Regions from separate parts of the Oceanimonas sp. CAM02 genome, predicted to be linked through region 2. Evidence: predicted binding sites of a transcription regulator. Region 2 holds the regulator's gene; the other holds the start of a gene.
What was found. The regulator LexA, encoded in region 2, represses DNA repair genes until DNA is damaged. The targets are predictions, from matches to a motif close to ANCTGTNTNNNNANACAGNT.
Positions count from the first base shown of each region.

Region 1: the regulator LexA is predicted to act here: its motif matches at 4,941-4,960, upstream of ruvA (Holliday junction branch migration protein RuvA).

Region 1 is NZ_JAWJBK010000029.1:398,241-405,453, forward strand. It holds gene R0I78_RS11140 (DUF72 domain-containing protein) at 1-659, opposite strand, end outside; gene aspS (aspartate--tRNA ligase) at 971-2,734, shown strand; gene nudB (dihydroneopterin triphosphate diphosphatase) at 2,738-3,166, shown strand; gene R0I78_RS11155 (YebC/PmpR family DNA-binding transcriptional regulator) at 3,182-3,922, shown strand; gene ruvC (crossover junction endodeoxyribonuclease RuvC) at 4,196-4,717, shown strand; gene ruvA (Holliday junction branch migration protein RuvA) at 5,007-5,606, shown strand; gene ruvB (Holliday junction branch migration DNA helicase RuvB) at 5,610-6,617, shown strand; gene ybgC (tol-pal system-associated acyl-CoA thioesterase) at 6,918-7,213, shown strand, end outside.
Region 2 is NZ_JAWJBK010000035.1:21,309-28,521, reverse strand. It holds gene R0I78_RS13045 (high-affinity branched-chain amino acid ABC transporter permease LivM) at 1-177, shown strand, start outside; gene livG (high-affinity branched-chain amino acid ABC transporter ATP-binding protein LivG) at 174-938, shown strand; gene R0I78_RS13035 (ABC transporter ATP-binding protein) at 938-1,642, shown strand; gene glpE (thiosulfate sulfurtransferase GlpE) at 1,688-2,008, shown strand; gene glpG (rhomboid family intramembrane serine protease GlpG) at 2,005-2,850, shown strand; gene R0I78_RS13020 (flagellar basal body-associated FliL family protein) at 2,831-3,232, opposite strand; gene R0I78_RS13015 (chorismate--pyruvate lyase family protein) at 3,324-3,899, shown strand; gene ubiA (4-hydroxybenzoate octaprenyltransferase) at 3,896-4,768, shown strand; gene lexA (transcriptional repressor LexA) at 4,969-5,583, shown strand; gene coxB (cytochrome c oxidase subunit II) at 5,806-6,948, shown strand; gene ctaD (cytochrome c oxidase subunit I) at 6,966-7,213, shown strand, end outside.

The sequences.
Region 1 (7,213 bases), on a different contig from region 2:
AAAGGCGTGTTGGCGGCCAGTTCCGGATTACCGATAAAACGCACCACAGGGGCCTTGCCGGTGCTGATAATATGCACCGGCACTTTTGGCTTCTTTTGCTGGGCATCGGCCAGTGCCGGTGTGGTGGCGGGTACTGCAAATACCGGCCGGGAGTCCATGATAATACGGTTGGCGCTTTGCTCCAGCAGCAGCCGGTTAAGCCGGCGCTCGGCTTCGCCCTTGGCAAAAAGTGCCGGGTGGCGCACTTCCACGCCAATTTCAAATTCGTTTGGCAGGGCGTCCAGCAGCTGTGCCAGACCGTCAAGCTGCTCCGGCCCGCAGGCGGCAGGCAGCTGCAGCATCAGCTGGCCCAGCTTGTGATGCAGGGGTGTGAGCTGTTCAATAAACGCCAGTGCGGGGGCGATATTGTCCGCCAGCCGGCCCTGATGGCTGACCGTGGACGGAAACTTGAAGGTGAAGCGAAAGTCCGGGCCTGTCATGGCCTCCCAGCGTTGCAGGCTGTGGGTGTCGGGCACGCCATAAAAGCTGGTGTTGCCTTCTACGGTGTTGAACACCTTCGCATAATCGGCCAGATGCTCGGTGCTTTTCAGTCCCCGGCTCAGCAGGTTACCCGGCCAGCCCGCATGAGACCACTGGCTCAGACCCAGATATAACGGCATATTTCTCCTGAAAACAAAGCTTTAAGCGATAAGCTGTCAGCTGTAAGTCGACCGGGGTAGCTGGCAGGTATGGCGCTGTGCTTGCTAATCCGGTCATCCTGCAGGCCAGCCGGATTTCAGGCAGGCCTCTATTATCACAACCTGCTTCGGGCTGCTGACAGCTTAAAGCTGATCGCTTACAGCTACCGCGCAGCGGTTCGGGTTAAGCGGTTGGATCCCTGTTCGGGTTTCCGATTATACTAGCGCGCTGTTTACAGACAAATTCAAGTCTGCGGCGCTGCCGCAGCCAAAGCACATCATAGGAAGACTCCATGCGCACTCATTATTGCGGGCAGGTAGACGCCTCCCTGGTTGGCCAGAGCGTAACCCTCAGTGGCTGGGTTCATCGTCGTCGTGATCTGGGCGGGCTTATTTTTATCGATATGCGCGATCGGGAAGGCATCGTTCAGGTATTCTTCGATCCCGACAAGGCCGAAGCCTATGACAAGGCGTCTGAACTGCGGGCCGAGTTCTGTGTGCAGCTGACCGGTGTGGTGCGCGCGCGGCCCGAGTCCCAGGTGAACAAGGACATGGCCACCGGCGAGGTAGAAATCTTTGCCCACGAGCTCACCATCATCAACAAGGCAGCACCGCTGCCGCTGGACTTCAACCAGAACAACTCCGAAGAGCAGCGCCTCAAGTACCGCTATCTGGACCTGCGCCGCCCCGAGCAGGCGCGTTTTCTCAAGACCCGCGCTCAGGTCACCAGCCGGGTGCGCCGCTTTATGGACGAACACGGTTTCCTCGATATTGAAACCCCCATGCTCACCAAGGCCACGCCGGAAGGTGCCCGTGACTATCTGGTGCCGAGCCGGGTGCACAAGGGCTATTTCTACGCACTGCCCCAGTCGCCCCAGCTGTTCAAGCAGCTGCTGATGATGAGCGGCTTTGATCGTTACTATCAGATTGTTAAGTGCTTCCGCGATGAAGATCTGCGCGCCGACCGCCAGCCTGAATTTACTCAGATTGATGTGGAAACCTCATTTATGAGCGCTGAGCAGGTGCGTGAGATAATGGAACAACTGGTGCGCGAGCTGTGGCAGGACGTGGCCGGCGTGGATCTGGGCAGCTTCCCGGTGATGAGCTTTGCCGACGCCATGCGCCGTTATGGCTCCGACAAGCCGGATCTGCGTATTGCCATGGAGCTGATCGATGTGGCCGATCTGGTCAAAGACGTGGACTTCAAGGTGTTCTCCGGCCCCGCCAACGACGCCAAAGGCCGAGTAGCCGCCCTGCGTGTGCCCGGCGGCGCTGCGCTTTCCCGCAAGCAGATAGATGAATACGGCAAGTTTGTGGGCATTTACGGTGCCAAGGGCCTGGCCTGGCTCAAGGTGAACGAAGCCGCCAAGGGGCTGGAAGGCGTGCAGTCACCCATTGCCAAGTTCCTGAATGAAGACATAGTGGCGGAGCTTGTCAGCCGCACCGGTGCCACTGACGGCGATGCCATCTTCTTTGGTGCCGATTCTGCCAAGGTGGTGTGTGACGCCATGGGTGCCCTGCGCCTGAAGCTGGGCAAGGATCTGGAGCTGATCGAGCACAGCTGGAAACCGCTGTGGGTGGTGGACTTCCCCATGTTTGAGGAAGAAGACGACCGCCTCTATGCCATGCACCATCCCTTTACCGCCGCCAAGGACATGTCCGCCGAGGAGCTGGAAGCCAACCCGCTGGCCGCTGCCGCCAATGCCTACGACATGGTGATCAACGGTTATGAAGTGGGCGGTGGCTCTGTGCGTATTCACGACAACGCCATGCAGCAGACCGTATTCCGCCTGCTGGGCATCAATGCCGAGGAGCAGCAGGAGAAATTCGGCTTCCTGCTCGACGCGCTCAAGTACGGCACCCCGCCTCATGCCGGCCTGGCCTTTGGTCTGGACCGTCTGGTGATGCTGCTGACCGGCACCGACAATATTCGGGATGTGATTGCCTTTCCGAAGACCACCACGGCGTCCTGCCTGCTCACCGATGCGCCCAGTCTGGCCAATCCGGATGCGCTGGCAGAGCTGGCCATTCGCACCGAGCAGCCCGGGGCGGAGTAAGCCATGCATAAGCACCCGGAGTCGGTACTCGTTCTGATCCACTCTCACGACAGTGTGCTGCTGCTGCAGCGCAAGGACAATCCGGATTTCTGGCAGTCGGTGACCGGCAGTCTTGAAGCCGGCGAGAGCCGCCTGCAGGCGGCGGTGCGCGAGCTGGAAGAGGAAACCGGCCTGGTGGCGGGCAAGGGTCTGCCACTGGTAGAGACCGGGCACCGGGTGCGGTTTGAGATTTACCCCCACTGGCGGCATCGTTACCGCCCGGGGGTAACCCATAACTGGGAATATGAATTTCGTTTATGCCTGCCCGAGCCGCAGCCCGTGCGGCTTACCGAGCATCTGGATCAGTGCTGGCTGCCTTTTGAGCAGGCACTGGCCAAGGCCGGCTCCTGGACCAACCGGGAGGCCATTGGCAGGCTGATAAACAATAGATAACAGGAGATTGAGTTTATGGCAGGTCACAGTAAATGGGCCAACATCAAGCACCGCAAGGCGGCACAGGACGCCAAACGCGGCAAGATCTTCACCAAGCTGATCCGTGAGCTGACTACCGCCGCCCGCGAAGGCGGCTCAGATGCCGCGTCCAACCCGCGGCTGCGCGCCGCCGTGGACAAGGCGCTGTCCAACAACATGACCCGGGACACCATAGACAGAGCCGTCAAGCGCGGTGCCGGTGAGCTGGACGGTCAGCAGCTGGAAACCGTGGTGTATGAAGGTTATGGCCCGGGTGGCACCGCTGTGATGGTGGAGTGCATGACCGATAACCGCAACCGCACCGTATCGGAAGTGCGCCATGCCTTTTCAAAGAGCGGCGGCAACCTGGGCACCGACGGCTCCGTGGCTTATCTGTTCGAGAAAAAGGGCGTGATCAGCTACGCCGAGGCCGACGAAGAAACCGTGATGGAAGCGGCGCTGGAAGCCGGTGCCGACGATGTGGTGGTCAACGATGACGACTCCGTTGATGTGTATACCCAGTGGGAAGAGTTCGGCTCGGTCAAGGATGCGCTGGACGCCAGCGGATTGGAAGCCGATAACGCCGAAGTGACCATGATACCGTCCACCAAGGCGGAGCTGGATGAAGACACGGCCCCCAAACTGCTGCGCCTGATCGACATGCTGGAAGATCTGGACGACGTGCAGGAGGTCTATCACAACGGTGATATCTCCGACGAACTGGCTGAACAGCTCTGACGCCCTTCGGGCAGCTATAAGCTTTAAGCTGTCAGCTTTAAGTGGTGGGGCCTGCAGGCCCCCGTTTCAACGGGGCAATGGAGCCTTATATAACACGGTTTGCCCCAATAAATCGGGGCCTTGGCCGTTCAGCAGGTTGGTGATGAGCGAAGCGAATCCCAACGTGGGAACTGCCGGCGACATCGCCTTGAACCTTAATAAATCATGCTCAGCCGACTCGATCAGCTTACCGCTGATAGCTTACGGCTTACAGCTGTTGAGAGCTGGTTTTTGATGTCCATTATTCTCGGAATTGACCCCGGCTCGCGTATTACCGGTTATGGTGTGGTGCGCCAGACCGGCAGTAAAATGGAGTACCTGGGCTCGGGCTGCATTCGCATGACAGACGAAGCCCTGGCACCCAGACTCAAGAAAATCTACGACGGGGTAAGCGAGATTATTTTGCAGTTTCGCCCCGATTTGTTTGCCATTGAGCAGGTATTTATGGCGCGCAACCCCGATTCGGCGCTCAAGCTGGGGCAGGCCCGGGGCGCGGCCATAGTGGCGGCGGCCAATGCCGGACTGGAGGTGGCGGAATATTCCGCCCGCCAGATCAAGCAGGCGGTAGTGGGGCAGGGCGGTGCCGGCAAGGATCAGGTGCAGCATATGGTGGTGCGCCTGCTCAGTCTGCCGGGCACGCCCCAGGCTGATGCCGCTGATGCCCTGGCGGTGGCCCTGTGCCACGGCCACACCCGTCAGAGCCTGATCAGCATGGCCGGCCAGGTGCGCGGCACTGCTCGAAAACGGCTTCGCTAAGGCGAAACCGCTTTCTCAAGCTATAAGCTGTCAGTTTTAAGCTATAAGCCGATCGAGTGGCTGTAGGTACTTCATCGTATCTGTGGTTTCGACGTTGCTTGTCGAATGGCGCTCATGCCAGCGCGGGAGTGACTAACTTCCAGACAATATTGCCCCACCAACACGGCTCAATATCGGCAGGCAACACCACTTACAGCTGACAGCTTATCGCTTACAGCTGGTTTCATGGATATTTATCCAGTTATTTATTATTCTTGGCCCAGTTTTGTCCTGATTAGCGGAGCGCCCTGTGATTGGTCGGTTAAAAGGTATTATCGTTGAAAAGCAGCCCCCGGAGATATTGCTGGATGCGAATGGTGTGGGCTATGAGGTGACTCTGCCCATGAGCTGCTTTTACGAGTTGCCCAATGTAGGCGAGGCGGCCACCGTACTCACTCATTTTGTGGTGCGGGAAGATGCCCAGCTGCTGTTTGGTTTTAATACCAAAACCGAGCGGGCGCTGTTCCGCGAGCTTATCAAGACCAACGGCGTAGGACCCAAGCTGGCGCTGGCCATTCTTTCGGGGATGACGGCGGATCAGTTTATTCATAACGTTGAACAGGGCGAGATAGCGGCCCTGGTCAAGCTGCCTGGCGTGGGCAAGAAAACCGCCGAACGGCTGATTGTGGAAATGCGTGACCGGCTCAAGGGCTTTGGCGGTTACGATCTGTTCAATCCGGCACCGGCATCACCGGGCATGGCCGGTGGCGGTGCCAAGGACGAGGCCCTGGCTGCCCTGCAGGCGCTGGGCTACAAGGCCGGTCAGGCCGAGCAGCTGATGAAAAAAATTGCCAAACCCGGTATGGACGCGGAGCAGCTGATCCGCGAAGCGCTCAAGAGCATGGGATAAGCCATGATAGAAGCAGATCGTTTTATCAATCCGGCTCCCCGGCAGGAAGAGGAAGCCATTGACCGCGCCATACGGCCCAAGGCGCTGGCGGACTATCGTGGTCAGGATCATGTGCGCGGCCAGATGGAAATCTTTATTGAGGCGGCGCGCCGGCGGGAAGAAGCGCTGGATCACCTGTTGATCTTCGGTCCGCCCGGCCTGGGCAAGACCACGCTTGCCAACATAGTGGCCAACGAGATGGGCGTGAGCATCAAAACCACGTCGGGGCCCGTGCTGGAAAAAGCCGGCGATCTGGCGGCCATGCTCACCAACCTTGAGCCCGGTGATGTGCTCTTTATTGATGAAATTCATCGCCTCAGTCCGGTGGTGGAAGAAATTCTCTATCCGGCAATGGAAGACTATCAGCTTGATATCATGATTGGTGAAGGCCCGGCTGCTCGCTCCATCAAGCTGGAGTTGCCGCCCTTTACCCTGGTGGGGGCCACCACCCGGGCCGGCTCGCTCACTTCGCCGCTCAGGGATCGCTTTGGTATCGTACAGCGGCTGGAGTTTTATCAGGTGGCTGATCTGGCCCACATTATCAGCCGCAGCGCCGGCAAGCTGGGTTTGACCATAGATGACGATGGTGCGCTGGAAATGGCCCGCCGGGCACGGGGCACGCCGCGCATTGCCAACCGCCTGCTGCGCCGGGTGCGCGACTTTGCCGAGGTAAAGGGCAGCGGTGCCATCGACGCCGCCATTGCCGCCCAGGCACTGGACATGCTGGATGTTGACAAGCAGGGCTTTGACTACATGGATCGCAAGCTGCTGATGGCGGTGCTCGACAAGTTTATGGGCGGCCCGGTGGGCCTCGATAACCTGGCCGCGGCCATTGGTGAAGAAAAGGAAACCATTGAAGACGTGATAGAGCCCTATCTCATTCAACAGGGTTTTTTGCAGCGCACTCCCCGGGGGCGTATGGCCACCCCCCGCGCCTACCTGCATTTCGGCTTCGATCTTCCCGACGCCTGACGGCAACTGAAAGCTGGAAGTGGTTTTGGCTGCGAGCCCTGAGCCGTGCTTGTAAAGGGCTGTGTCGTTTGTCGGATGGATTCCGGGGCAAGCCCGGAGTCCATTTCACAGAAAACTCCGCATCTGCAGTTACAACACTTCACGCCCGAGCAACTCCACTTACAGCTGAAAGCTTACGGCTTCTAGCTCCCCGAAGGGGTTCGGGTCAATCAATGTCGTTCCCTGCAGCTCACTTCTTCTTTCACGGCACAGACTTGGTTATAGTAACCGCATCTTTTTGGCCGTATTTCCGGGATTTGCATGTCTCAAACGCCATTTCACTGGCCGGTGCGTATCTATTATGAAGATACCGATGCCGGCGGCATTGTTTATAACGCCAACTATCTGAAATTTATGGAAAGGGCCCGCACCGAGTGGTTGCGCCATCTGGGCATTGAGCAGGATGGCCTGCTCAATGAGGGGATTGCCTTTGTAGTGCGCCGGGTAGAAATGGATCTGCGCCGGGCGGCCCGGTTCAATGATGCACTAATGGTCACCGTCACGGTGAAAATGCTGAAACGTGCCTCTATTGTGTTTGAGCAGGAAATTCTGGATCA
Region 2 (7,213 bases):
GGCTCACAAATTGGCGTGGTGCTGGCGGCCATTATCATGACCATATTGCCCGAGCTGACCCGGGAATTTAATGAATATCGCATGCTGTTGTTTGGCCTGCTGATGGTGCTGATGATGATCTGGCGGCCGCAAGGCCTGCTGCCCATGCATCGCCCCCACATGGAGCTGAAATCATGAGTGAACTGCTGAACGTAGCCGGACTCACCATGCGCTTTGGCGGCCTGGTGGCGGTAGACGGGGTGGCGCTGGCCATGCAGGAGCGGCAAATCGTGTCCATTATCGGCCCCAACGGGGCCGGCAAAACCACCGTTTTCAACTGCCTGTCGGGGTTTTACCGGCCCAGTGGCGGCAGTGTTAACTTTCGCGGTCAGGCCATTGCCGGCTTGCCCGGCCATAAAATTGCCCGTTTGGGCATGGTGCGCACCTTTCAGCATGTGCGCCTGTTTAAGGAAATGACGGTGCTGGAAAACCTGCTGGTGGCCCAGCATGCCCACCTTAATACGCACTTTCTTGCGGGCTTGCTGAAAACCCCGGCCTTTCGCCGGGCCGAGCGGGAAGGGCTGGAGCGGGCTCATTACTGGCTGGAAAAAGTGAATCTGACCGAATTTGCCAACCGCGCTGCCGGCAACCTGGCCTATGGTCAGCAGCGCCGGCTGGAAATTGCCCGCTGCATGGCGGCACGGCCGGCGCTGCTGATGCTGGACGAACCGGCGGCGGGGCTGAACCCCTTTGAAACTCAGGAGCTGAACCGGCTTATTCAGGATCTGCGCACCAATGAAGGCGTGAGCGTGTTGCTGATAGAGCACGACATGAAACTGGTGATGGATATCTCCGACCATATCTATGTGGTGAATCAGGGCCGGCCGCTGGCCGACGGCAACCCGGAAGCGGTGCGCAATCATCCTGATGTGATCAAGGCCTATCTGGGAGAAACCTGATGCTGCATGTTGATAATATTTGCGCCCACTACGGCAAGATTCAGGCCCTGGAAGACGTGACTGTGCATATTGAACAGGGCGAAATCGTGACCCTTATCGGGGCCAACGGGGCGGGCAAAACCACCCTGATGATGAGCATTTGTGGTGATCCCAAGCCCAGCAAGGGCAGGGTGATGTATGAGCAGCAGGACTTAACCGGCCTCGACACCGCCGCCATTATGCGCCGGGATATTGCCATCGTGCCGGAAGGGCGGCGTATTTTTGCCCGGCTGACGGTGGAAGAAAATCTGCATATGGGCGGTTTTTTTGTAGATAAGCGCGAGCATGCCGGCCTGATGGCCGAGGTGTTTGCCATGTTTCCGCGGCTCAAGGAGCGCCGGCAGCAGCGGGCCGGCACCATGTCGGGCGGGGAGCAGCAGATGCTGGCCATTGGCCGGGCGCTGATGAGCAAGCCCAGGTTGCTGCTGCTGGATGAGCCGTCTCTGGGACTGGCTCCCATTATTATTAATCAGATTTTTGACACCATCGCTCAGTTGCGGGATGAAAAGGGCATGACCATTTTTCTGGTGGAGCAGAACGCCAATCAGGCGCTGAAGCTGGCGGATCGGGGCTATGTGCTGGAAAACGGTCGTGTGGTGCTGGCCGACACAGGTGCGGCGCTGTTGGCCAACGAGCGGGTACGTAACGCCTATCTGGGCGGCTGAGGCCGAATTGGGTACACTGGCCGTCGTATTCTTGAGGAGGAATTTATGGAACAGTTTGCCCACATCTCGGTGGATGAAGCGCACACCATGCTGAGCGAAGGCCGGGCCCGGCTGGTGGATATTCGTGATCCCCAGTCGTTTGCTCTGGCCCATGCCGACGGTGCTTTTCACCTGACCAACGACAGCCTGGTGAGCTTTACCAACGAGGTGGATTACGAGACCCCGGTGATAGTGATGTGCTATCACGGCATCAGCAGTCAGGGGGCCGCTCAGTATCTGATTAATCAGGGCTTTGAAGAAGTGTATAGCCTGGATGGCGGCTTTGAAGCCTGGCGGCGCAGTCAGGCCGTGGTAGAAGCCTCGTGAAAGCCCTGCTGGTGCTGGATGATCCGCGCCGGGCGCAGGCCTTTGTGGATTATCTGGGCGAAGCCGGCCTGCATTGTGAGCTGACCCAGGACGACAGCGGCAATGTCCATATCTGGCTGGTGGATGAAACCCGCTATGAAGAGGCGCACCGGGAAGTAAAACGCTTTCTGGCCGAGCCGCTGCATCCGCGCTATCAGGAAGCATCCTGGAAGCGGGGAGACAGCCAGGTGCACTTTGCCGATGGCCCGCAGCGGGGTCTGCTCGGTGATGTGTTGCGCCAGACCGGACCGGTTAATTTGCTGGTATTACTGGCCTGCCTGGCCATTTATGGCCTGAGCTGGCTGGGTTTGCCCATGTTTGGCGTGCTGTCTTTTCCCGCTCAGCTGAGTGACCTGCTCGGAGCCCAGTTCTGGCGCGGCTTTACGCCGGCGCTGATGCACTTTTCCCTGATGCATCTGGTGTTTAACCTGTTCTGGTGGTGGTATCTGGGCGGCATGGTGGAACGCCGGCTGGGCAGTGGCAAGCTGCTTACTCTGCTGCTGGTGGCAGCCGTATTGCCCAATGTGCTGCAGTTCTGGGAAAGCGGCCCACGCTTTGGCGGCCTGTCGGGAGTGGTATACGCCCTGCTGGCCTATGTGTGGCTCAGTGGCCGGCTTAACCCTGCCAGAGGCATTGGCCTGCCCGATGGCATGGCGGTGTTTATGGTTGTCTGGCTGGTGCTGGGCTTTGCCGATATGCTCGGCACTCCGGTGGCCAATATGGCTCACCTGGGCGGTGCCGTGATTGGCCTGCTGCAGGCCTGGCTGGATAACAGACGCACTCTTACTGGTAGAGAAAGGTAGTAAACAGCACTCGCCGCACCGGTGTTTCGCCGGTTTCTTTCAGCAGCAGCTCATTCAGCCGTTGCCGGCCTTCGTTGGCAAGCTCGGTGCGGGCCGGCAGGGAGCGTATTTCCTGCCGGTTTTTCTCTGCCAGCAGATCATTGAGGGCATCCCGCAGCAGCGGCATATTATTCTCCACCAGCGGCAGCTGCTCCGGCCGCTCCAGCATCAAATCCACTGCCACTCTTACATAGCCCAGGTTTTGCTCGGAGTTCTGGTAGTTGGTAATAATGTCCGGCGTCATGGTGTAATATATTGGCCCGGTGGGCTCCGCCGGTTGTTCCTGTGCACTGAGGGTGGCCGAGGCGGCCAGCAGCAGGTAAAAGGCAGCAAACCGAAACATATGAGTCTCCGATAAGGAATCGAGCGGGCATTGTTTAAATTTTTGCCGGTGCGGTCAAGTTAAACGGCCAGGCAGGACCCAATGAGTTTTTATGTCTTTGTTATTCCAAGAAACAAACACGACGCCCAGCATAGACAATGACTGGCACTGGGGCCAGTTGCCACCGGCATCACCGGCGCTGCAAAGCTGGCTGCATGAGCCGGGCTCGCTGACCCGCCGGTTGCGGCGTCATTGTGCACAGTTTCATGTAAAAGTGCTGGCCGACGGCGTATTAAGGCCGCTGATGCCGGCGCAGGCCGAATGGCTGCAGGCCGAACAGGGCTACTGCCGGGAAGTGCTGCTGTGCTGCGATAATCTTCCCTGGGTGTATGCCACTTCGCTGTATTCTCCGGCCACTCAGGCGGCGTTGCCGGCCTTGTCCGGTCTGGGCAGCAAGGCACTGGGCGAGCTGATGTTTGAAGCGCCGGATCTGACCCGCACGCCTTTTGAACTGACCGGCCTGACACCAACCCAGTATCAGCAGCTGGCTGCACATGCGGGGCTGGCCGCCACCGAGCCGGCCACCATGCCCTGGGCCCGTCGCTCCGCCCTCAGCACCGGCCAGGCCAGCGTGCTGGTAACCGAACTGTTTTTGCCGAATTCGGCCCCTTATCAGGATTTAGTATGACCACCCTGACGTCTTCTTCCCGCCCGCGCTGGCGCGCCTATATGGCGCTGGCCCGTCTCGACAAGCCCATCGGTACCCTGCTGCTGCTGTGGCCCACTCTGTGGGCGCTGTGGATAGCCGCCGAAGGCATGCCCTCACTCTGGCTGCTTGTCGTGTTTGTAGCGGGCGTTTTTTCCATGCGCTCTGCCGGCTGTGTGATCAACGACTATGCCGACCGGCATATCGACGGCCATGTAAAACGCACTCATGCCCGGCCGCTGCCTTCGGGAGAGCTGACCGAGCGCCAGGCCTTGAGCTTTTTTGCTCTGCTGGTGGGCATCTCCTTTGTGCTGGTGCTCACCACCAACCTGTTTACCATAGGACTGGCCTTTGCCGGCTTGTTCTGGGCGGCGCTCTATCCCTTTATGAAGCGCTACACCCATCTGCCCCAGCTGTTTCTGGGCATTGCTTTTTCCTGGGCCATTCCCATGGCCTTTGCCGCTGCCAGCAATGAGCTGCCCGCCGGGCTCTGGTTGCTGTTTGCCGCCAACCTCACCTGGACCATTGCCTACGACACCATGTATGCCATGGTAGACAGAGACGACGACCTCAAAATTGGCGTTAAATCCACCGCCATTCTATTTGGCCGGCACGACAAGCTCATAGTGGGCCTGCTGCAGCTGGCCACCCTTTTTCTGCTGGTTGCCGCCGGCCGGACCTTTGAACTGGGCGCGCCCTTTTACTGGGGCTTGCTGGTTGCCGCCGGCCTGTTTGTGTATCAGCAACGGCTGATCCGCGACCGGGAGCGCATGCCCTGCTTTCGCGCCTTTCTTAACAACAACCACGCCGGCATGGCCATCTTCGCCGGCCTGGTACTGGCACTGTGGTAAATAAAGCGGGACTTTGATTTTGCTCGAAGTGGCAGTGGGGCTTGCCGTAGCCGACCATAAAACGCCATGGATGGCATTTTCGAAGGTCTTGTAGCGTGTCGGCGGAGTGGAACCGCACTGCCGCTTCGCACTGCGGGGCTTGCTCTGTGCTGATTACTGGATATACTGACAGTTAACTGTATAAACAGACAGGTCTCATCATGAAAGCCCTAACTCCCCGCCAGTCTCAGGTGCTGGACATCATCAAGGATCATATTCAGCAAACCGGCATGCCACCCACCCGAGTGGAAATCGCCAAGGTGCTGGGGTTCAAGTCTGCCAATGCCGCCGAAGAACACCTCAAGGCCCTGGCCAAAAAGGGCGTGATTGAAATGATGCCCGGCACGTCACGGGGCATTCGTCTCGCCGGTGAAGAAGCAGAGCAAGAGCCGGGCCTGCCGCTGATTGGCCGGGTGGCCGCCGGCGAACCCATACTGGCGCAGCAACACATAGAAAGCCACTATCAGCTCGATCCGGGCCTGTTTCATCCGTCGGCCGACTTTCTGCTGCGGGTGCAGGGCATGAGCATGAAAAACATCGGCATTATGGACGGCGATCTGCTGGCAGTGCACAAGGTGCAGGAAGCCCGCAACGGCCAGGTAGTAGTGGCCCGCCTCGACGACGAAGTCACCGTAAAGCGCTTTCAGCGCAAGGGCAACAAGGTCAGCCTGTTGCCCGAAAATGAAGAGCTCTCACCCATTGAAGTAGATCTGCGCACTCAGGAACTGATTATTGAAGGCCTGGCCGTAGGCGTGATTCGCAACGGCGACTTCTGAGCCGCTTCTTGATTCGGCAGGCCGCTGTCTCATCATGGCCTGCCAATCCCCAATCCCCAATCCCCAATCCCCAATCCCCAATCCCCAATCCCCAATCCCCAATCCCCAATCCCCAATCTCCGCTTTTACATTTTACATTTTCTTAACTGCTGCTTTACTTAAAACACCGAATGGAAGCATGTAGTCATTTGGGTAAAACCGCCGAGTACTCCGGTTTACAGGATGAAACAATTGGGGGTGCACGTGAAGCCTATTCTGCCGCTGTGGCCATTACTGGCCGTTATGCCTGCACAAGCGCAAACACGCCTTAACATGACCGAAGGGGTCACCGATATCAGCCAGCAGGTATACGGGCTGCACATGACCATTCTGGCCATTTGCGCCGTTATTGGCCTGGTGGTGTTCGGCATTATGTTCTGGGCCATGATCCATCACCGCAAATCCAAAGGGGCCCGGGCGGCCCAGTTTCACGAAAGCACCAGGGTCGAAATTCTCTGGACCCTTATTCCCTTCGTTATTCTTATCGCCATGGCAGTGCCCGCCACCAAAACCCTGGTGGCCATGGAAGACGCGTCCGAGTCGGATCTCACCGTCCAGATCACCGGCTCCCAATGGAAATGGCACTACAAATATTTTAATGAAGGCGTCGAGTTCTACAGCCTGCTGGCCACCATGCCCGAGCAGATTCAGGGGCAAATCAACAAGGGCGAAAATTACCTGCTGGAAGTGGATCAGCCCCTGGTGCTGCCCACGGATCGCAAGGTGCGTTTTCTGATCACCTCCGACGACGTAATCCACTCCTGGTGGATGCCTGCTTTTGCGGTAAAAAAGGACGCCGTGCCCGGTTTTATTAATGAAGCCTGGACCCGCATCAATGAGCCCGGCCTTTATCGCGGCCAGTGCGCCGAGCTGTGCGGCAAGGATCACGGCTTTATGCCTATCGTCGTTGATGCCCGCGCGCCGGAAGAGTTTGACGGCTGGCTGGCTCAGCTGAAAACCGAGCAGGCCGAGGCTAAAGCTGCCGAGCAGGATCTGCTGGGCATGGAAATGAGCATGGAAGAATTGATGACCCTGGGTGAACAGGTATATCAGAAAGCCTGCGCCGCCTGTCATCAGCCCGGCGGCACCGGCCTGCCCGGTGTGTTTCCGGCGCTCAAGAGCAGTGAGCTGGTGCTGAACGACCGCGCCGCCCATATAGATATAGTGCTGTACGGCAAGGCCGGTACCGCCATGCAGAGCTTTGACAAACAGCTGACGCTGAAAGAGCTGGCAGCGGTCATCACCTATGAGCGTAACGCCTGGGGCAACAACACCGGTGACTTGGTGCAGCCCAAAGACATTGATCAGGCCCGGCAGGGACAATAGGGGGCAGCATGACACAGATGGATCGCACGGAAACCGCCGACATTCACCTCACTGGTGATGAACATCATCACGGCCCCGCCAGGGGCATAGGCCGCTGGCTGTTTACCACCAACCACAAAGACATTGGCACCATGTATCTGCTGTTCAGCCTCACCATGTTCTTTGTGGGCGGGGCCATGGCCATGGTAATCCGGGCCGAGCTGTTTCAGCCCGGGCTGCAGCTGGTGGAGCCCAACTTCTTTAACCAGATGACCACCATGCACGG